2 regions of the Kribbella orskensis genome follow, and region 1 is predicted to be linked to the other one. Evidence: riboswitches for the same ligand, from Rfam matches in the RefSeq annotation. Region 1 holds a riboswitch; the other holds the start of a gene.

What was found. A riboswitch is a leader RNA that binds a small molecule or an ion and turns the genes downstream of it on or off. The one in region 1 is predicted to bind cobalamin.
Region 2: another riboswitch for cobalamin. It lies ahead of metE (5-methyltetrahydropteroyltriglutamate--homocysteine S-methyltransferase); the one in region 1 lies ahead of EV644_RS05520 (putative cobaltochelatase).

Annotation. Positions count from the first base shown of each region.
Region 1 is NZ_SLWM01000002.1:78,829-82,238, forward strand. Features, by position in the region: gene EV644_RS05520 (putative cobaltochelatase) at 1-1,975, opposite strand, end outside; cobalamin riboswitch at 2,045-2,172, opposite strand; gene EV644_RS47465 (helix-turn-helix transcriptional regulator) at 2,421-3,410, shown strand, end outside.
Region 2 is NZ_SLWM01000001.1:230,122-233,531, reverse strand. Features, by position in the region: gene metE (5-methyltetrahydropteroyltriglutamate--homocysteine S-methyltransferase) at 1-1,983, opposite strand, end outside; cobalamin riboswitch at 2,111-2,322, opposite strand; gene EV644_RS01175 (glycoside hydrolase family 31 protein) at 2,418-3,410, opposite strand, start outside.

The sequences.
Region 1 (3,410 bases):
ACTCCGCGCCGAGGTCGGCAGCCAGCTCTGCCGCGAGGCCCAGCCGGACTCCCCTGCGTGGCTCGCAGTCCACCACGACCGAGGCGATCCCCTGCTGCCCGATCCAGCCGGCGGCCTGCCGCGCCCTGGCGAATGCCTTGTCGCCCGAGGTCGCCCGGCCGTCGGTGACGAGCACCAGCAAGGGCCGTCTGCGGGGGTCGCGGATCGCGGCGATCCGCAGTACTTCGGAGGCTTGCAGGAGGCCTTCGGCCAGCGGGGTGCGACCACCTGTCGGCAAGGATTCCAAGCGCCGTACTGCGGTCTCGACGCTGCCGGTCGGCGGCAGGGCGACGGTGGCGTCGGCGCCCGCGAAGGTGACCAGGCCGACGGTGTCGCGGCGTTGGTAGGCGTCGAGGAGCAGGGACACGATCGCGGTCTTGACCTCACCCATCCGCTTCTTCGTGCCCATCGAGCCGGACGCGTCCACGCAGAACAAGACCAGGTTGCCTTCGCGGCCCTCGCGGACGGCCAGCCGAACGTCGGAGGTCCGCACCGCGAGGCCCGGTCCGGAACGGCCGCGGGCGTGCTGGTGCGGTGCTGCCGAACGGATCGTCGCGAGCAGGTGCGGGCGACCGGATTCCCGGCCGACGCGAGCACGGTCGCCGACAACGCGGCCGACCTCGGTCAGCGCCCGGGATCGCCGACCGGCTACACCGGCACCCGCGGCCTGAACGCTCAGCAGGCGCGCCTTGTAGGGCTCGGAACTCCCCGCGACCTGGCCGCTCGGAGCCGGACCGGGAGCGCTCTCCACGTTCTCGTTCGGCTCTCTGGAATCCTCAGCCCGCTCGCCGCTGTCGTCCTGGCCGCCGTCGTTCTGAACGTCGTCCGGGCTCCCGCCACCGTCCGGGCCGCCGCCATCAGGGCCACCGTCGGGATCGTCGTCGGGGTCCGGCTCGGGCGGCGTGCTGTCGGTGATCGCCTGCTCGAGCTGCTCGTCGTCCAGACCGGGGGCGTCGAAGGGGTTGCGGCGCTTGCGGTGCGGCAGCGCCAGCTTCGCCGCGGCGCGGACGTCCTCCACCTCGACCACAGTCCGGCCGGACCAGGCTGCGTGCGCGACCGCGGTACGGGCTGTGACCAGGTCGGCCCGCATACCGTCCACGTCGAACGAGGCACAGATCTCGGCGATCTGCCGCAGCGCGGCGTCGGTGAGGATCACCTCGGACAAGAGGTCCCGCGCCTTGATGATGCGCTCGGCGAGTTCACGCTGCGCTCCGTCGTACCGGACAACAAAACTCAGCGGATCCGCTTCGTAGGTGAGACGTGCGCGCATCACTTCCACGCGGATGGCGGGATCACGGCTGGCGGCCACGTCGACGGTCAGGCCGAAGCGGTCGAGGAGCTGCGGCCGGAGCTCGCCCTCCTCCGGGTTCATCGTGCCGACCAGGACGAAGCGGGCGGGGTGCGTGACGGACACGCCATCGCGCTCGACCGTCGCGCGCCCCATTGCCGCTGCGTCGAGCAGGACGTCGACGAGGTGGTCGTGCAGCAGGTTGACTTCGTCGACGTACAGGAGCCCGCGGTGCGCGGCGGCCAGGAGTCCGGGTTCGTACGCCGTGATGCCCTCGGCGAGCGCCTTCTCCAAGTGCAGCGAACCGAGCACCCGGTCCTCGGTGGCACCGACCGGCAGCTCTACCAAGCGTGCAGGGCGGGTCATTGTCGCGGATTCCTGATGTGGGCCATCCGGGCAGGCAGGGTCCGGATGGTCGGGGTCGCACGAGAACCGGCACCCGGGTACGACGTCCACCGGCGGCAGGATCTCGGTCAGTGCGCGGACGGCCGTCGACTTGGCGGTGCCCTTCTCGCCACGGATCAGCACGCCGCCGATGGCCGGTGAGATCGCGGCCAGGATCAACGCCAGTTGAAGGTCTTCCATGCCGACGACCGCGGTGAACGGAAAACCGGTCGACCGAGGAGCTTCGGGTGAGACAGGCCGCATCGCCGGTGGGTCCCTTCGTCGAGCGGGTGTCCACGCCCGCTTCGGCAGCTGGTACGCCGGAATGCGGTGAGCGACCGGCGGACGGACGCGGATGTCCTGGCTCCCGGGAAGTTCCCCGGTCACAGTGGCGGGACCGCCCCGGACTCCCGGCCTCAGCCGGTCACCGGTGTTCCTCCACAACCGTCCGCCCGATCATGGCACATCGGGTCGCGCCAGAAGGCACCCGGTCACGTGGCAACCACCACTTCGACCTGGCCATCCCAGACTGCCGCGTTACGTCGGCGTACCGAAGGAACGGGTAACAGTCCGGCCCGCACTGAGCTGTGGTCGGGTTTGACGCGCGGATCCGTGGGGCAGACCGCGACCACTACCCGTCCGTCGGCACGCCGGCCCGGTGAGGTCGGGGCCTCCCGTCCGCATTCGTCAGGGTGTTCACTGAGTACACATGAGGCCTCTGCGGCCCGATCATCGGTTCGCCGGACGCGCTGCCGAACAACAGCTCCTCGGCGATGCGCTGCTGGATGCCGTGGCCGGCGTCCCACGGGCGATCGTCATCCATGGCGAAGCCGGCATCGGCAAGACCCGCCTGGCCCGGGAGATCTGCAGAGCTTCACAGCTGAACGTGCTCTGGGGATCGTGTGTGCACTTCGGTGGCGCCTCGGTTCCCTTCGCACCGATCACCGGGGCCTTGCAGGATTGGCTGAGCCGCGCGGATGCGGACGAACGGGCCGAAATCCTCGCCGGGACCGACGGGCTGAGCACCCTGCTGCCCTCACTCGGCACCAGCGCGGGCATCGACACCACGAGACTGCCGGTGCTCGTCGATCTCGTTCTCAACCGGATCGCGGCACGACGGCCCACGGCGGTGGTCGTCGACGATCTGCAATGGGCCGACGTCGCCTCGCTGGACGTGATGGCCTACCTGATCGCCGGTTTCCGGGCCCAACGGCTGGTACTCATTGCCACCTGCAGGACGGAAGAACGAGGCGAGGGGCATCCTCTCCATTCCTGGCTGGCCGACATGCGCCGGATGCCCTTCTTCGGCGAGATTCGGTTGGATCCGCTGGATCTGGACGCCACCAGCAGCCAGATCGAAGGACTGCTCGGCCGGGCGCCCGACATCGAACTCGCCTCCCGGGTCCTGGCCAGGTCGGACGGCAACCCCTACCTCGTCGAGCTCATGGTCAGCGGTCTGTCCGGCGCTGAGAACACCCTTCCCACGACTGTCCCCGCCGTGCTCCGCGAGGCTTTGCTTGCCACCTGGCACAGCTTGTCGGACCAGACCCGATTGGTCACCAGAATCCTTGCGGCCGGTGGGCGACCGACCTCATCGGCCGTGCTGACCGAGGTCGCAGCCGGCCACGGACTCGATGCGAACCTGATCGTCCCGTGTCTCTTGGAAGCTCAGGACCAGGGTGTGGTGGAGACCGCGGAC
Region 2 (3,410 bases), on a different contig from region 1:
CTCCACGTAACACATGTGCGTGTGGATCTGCGTGTCCACGCGGACGCCACTCGTCGTCAGCCGGAAGGCCTCGGTACCCCAGGCCAGGTACGCCGCACGATCCGCCTTCCGCAGCGGCAACGTCTCGCGCAGCGCGGGCTCGTCGACCTGGATCACCGAAGCGCCGCCCGCCTCCAGGTCATTCACCTCGTCCCGCAGTGCGAGTGCGACCTGACGCGCGGTCTCGCTGCGCGGCTGGTCGTCGCGGACGAACGACCAGGCCAGCATCGTCACCGGCCCGGTCAGCATGCCCTTGACCGGCTTGTCCGTCTGGGACTGCGCGTACTGCGTCCAGCGGACCGTCATCGCCTTCGGTCGGGAGATGTCGCCGGCGAGCACCGGCGGCCGCACGTACCGCGTGCCGTACGACTGGACCCACCCGTGCTGGGTCGCGACGTACCCGTCCAGCTGCTCGGCGAAGTACTGCACCATGTCGTTGCGCTCCGGCTCACCGTGCACGAGCACGTCCAGCCCGGCCTTCTCCTGGAACGCGAGCACCTCGCGGATCTCCGCCTCGATGCGCTCGTCGTACTGCGCCGCGTCGATCCGCCCGGCGCGCAGATCCGCCCGCGCGGTGCGCAGCTCGGTGGTCTGCGGGAACGAGCCGACGGTGGTTGTCGGGAGCAGCGGCAGGCCGAGTCGCGCCCGCTGGGCGGCTGCCCTTTCCGGGTAGGCCACCGAGCGGCGGCTGTCCGCCTCGGTCACGGCGGCGACGCGAGCCCTGACCTCCGGATCGTTCGTCAGCGCCGAACCGGCTCGTGCCTCCAGCGCCGCCCGATTGGCGGTGAGTTCGGCCTCGATCGCCTCCGTGCCCTCTGTGATCCCGCGGGCGAGCGTGACGATCTCGGCGGTCTTCTGCCGGGCGAACGCGAGCCAGGCAAGGACTTCCGGGTCGATGTCGTTCTCTGCCGCGACATCCAGCGGGACGTGGAGCAGCGAGCAGGACGAGCTCACGTCCACCTGCCCGGCCAGCCCCATCAGCGTCGCGAGGGTGGACAGCGACCTGGAGAGGTCGTTGATCCAGATGTTGCGGCCGTTGACGACGCCCGCGACCAGCCGCTTGTGGCGCAGCCCGGCCACCGACGCGAGCGCGTCGAGGTTGGCCGCGGCAGGCCCGGTGAAGTCGATCGCCAGGCCCTCGACCGGCGCCTTCGCGAGCACGGGCAGCGCCTCGCCGAGGCGATCGAAGTACGACGCGACCAGGAGCTTCGGACGATCCGTGAACCCACCCAGTACTGCGTACGCGCGGGCGGCAGCGTCCAACTCGTCGGCCGTGCGGTCCTGGACGAATGCGGGCTCATCCAGCTGCACCCACTCGGCTCCCGCTGCACGCAGGTCCGCCAGGATTTCTCCGTACGTCGTAAGGAGTTTGTCGAGCAGCGACAGTGGTTCGAAGCTGTCAGGAACCCCTGGTGCGCGTTTCGCGAGCAGCAGGTAGGTGACCGGGCCCACGAGAACCGGACGGGCCTTGAGGCCCAGCGCGACGGCCTCCTGCAGTTCGGAGACCTGCTTGGTGGAGTCAGCGGTGAAGACGGTGTCCGGGCTGAGCTCGGGGACCAGATAGTGGTAGTTCGTGTCGAACCACTTCGTCATCTCCAGCGGCGCGAGCTCCTGCGTCCCGCGCGCCATCGCGAAGTAGCCGTCCAGCGGATCCGCCTCGACGGCATCGCGGTACCGGTCGGGGATCGCGCCGAGCATGACGGTGGTGTCGAGCACGTGGTCGTAGTACGAGAAGTCACCGGTCGGGACCTCGTCGATGCCGTCGGCGGCGAGCTGCTGCCAGTTGGCCCGGCGAAGCTCGGCGGCGATCTGCCGGAGGGCGTCCGCGCTGGCGGTGCCCTTCCAGTAGCCCTCGATGGCCTTCTTCAGTTCACGGTTCTGACCTTGCCGGGGGTAGCCGTACACGGTGGCCCGTGCTGCCGTGGGTGCGGACTGCGTAGTCAAGCGTCTCTCCTTCGCGAGCTCGTCTCGAAAGACCACGGGCCTCGAAGGGGACAGCCGGCGCGCCCCCGAGAATGGGAGCTGCGCACGCCGACCTTCCCACGAGGTCACCGAGATCACCACGGGCGATGGGCGCACGTGGGCAGTGGCAGGTCTTCGGACTCGCGAGCACGTCTGTCGCCAGACACCTACCGACCGTCGCTTCCCAGACCCGGAGGCCCAGTGCGGATGACGGCTTTCGTTCCCACTCACCGCTGCGGGGCAGTCCCGGAATTCCACCGGGTTCCCTCTTACGACATCCCACCTGGCGGGCAGGACGAACCAGCTGCAACCACCACCCTACGTCCCCGCCTCAGCGTCAGCGAAGATTCACCGCGTTCGTGGACGACCTCGCGGCGGACGAGCTGGTAGAACCGACGCAGCCGAGATCGGATCGGTCAGGCGAAGTAGCTCGCGACCTCAGGCCAGGCGGTGGTTCGGCAGTAGACGGGGACGATCTCCAGGGGGACGTCGCGCGTGGTCAGGCCGTGCGGGACTTGCTCGCCAGTCCAGACGTCTGTCCAGTCGCCCTCTGGCAGGTACGTCGTCCAGGTGGTGGCGCCGGGTTCCAGGACCGGGTTGACGAGGAGGGCGTCGCCGAGGAGGTACTGGTGGGGGTGGTTCCAGATCTCGGGGTCCTCGGCGTAGTCGAAGAAGAGGGGGCGCATGAGGGGGCGGTCTGTGGTGATGGTGTGCGCGGCCTGGGCGGTCAGGTAGGGGACCAGGCGCTCGCGGAGTTCGGCGAAGGAGCGGAAGAGGGGGATCACGCGGTCGTCGCCGGTGGTCTCCGCCACGTGCCAGGGGGTGCGGTCGCGGAGTGGGAGTTGGTGGTGGTTGAACTCCGAGTGGTACTGCATGATCGGCATGAAGACCGACGCCGCCGCGGCGCGGAGGTAGAGCTCGGCGTCGGGTACGGGCCCGGAGAAGCCGGCCAGATCCCAACCCCAGTAGACGATTCCGCACGAGGCGGCGGTCAGACCGGCGGTCACCGAGGAGCGGAACGCCTCCCAGGTCGAGTCCTCGTCTCCGGCCCAGAAGATGCCGTGCGCCTGGGATCCGGTGAACCCCGAGCGGGAGAACGTCACCGGCGCCTTGCCGACGGACCGCAGCAGGTCACCGAAGGTCCTGGCGTAGTGCACCGGGAACAGGTTGTTGCCCTCGTCGCCGAGCTTGCCGTCGGCGTAGACGAGGTCGTGCCCCCAGGCGTGCTCGCCGCCGTCGGTCTTGAACCCGTCCACCTCCAGGTCCTCGACGAGGTAGCGCCGCTTCGCAGTCCACCAGTCGCGGGTCCGTCGCACGGACAGGTCCGGCATCAGCGCCTTCGGGAACCACCAGCCGCGGTTGTGGTACGCCGTACCGTCCACCCCGAGCACGGCATGTCCGTCCCGGAC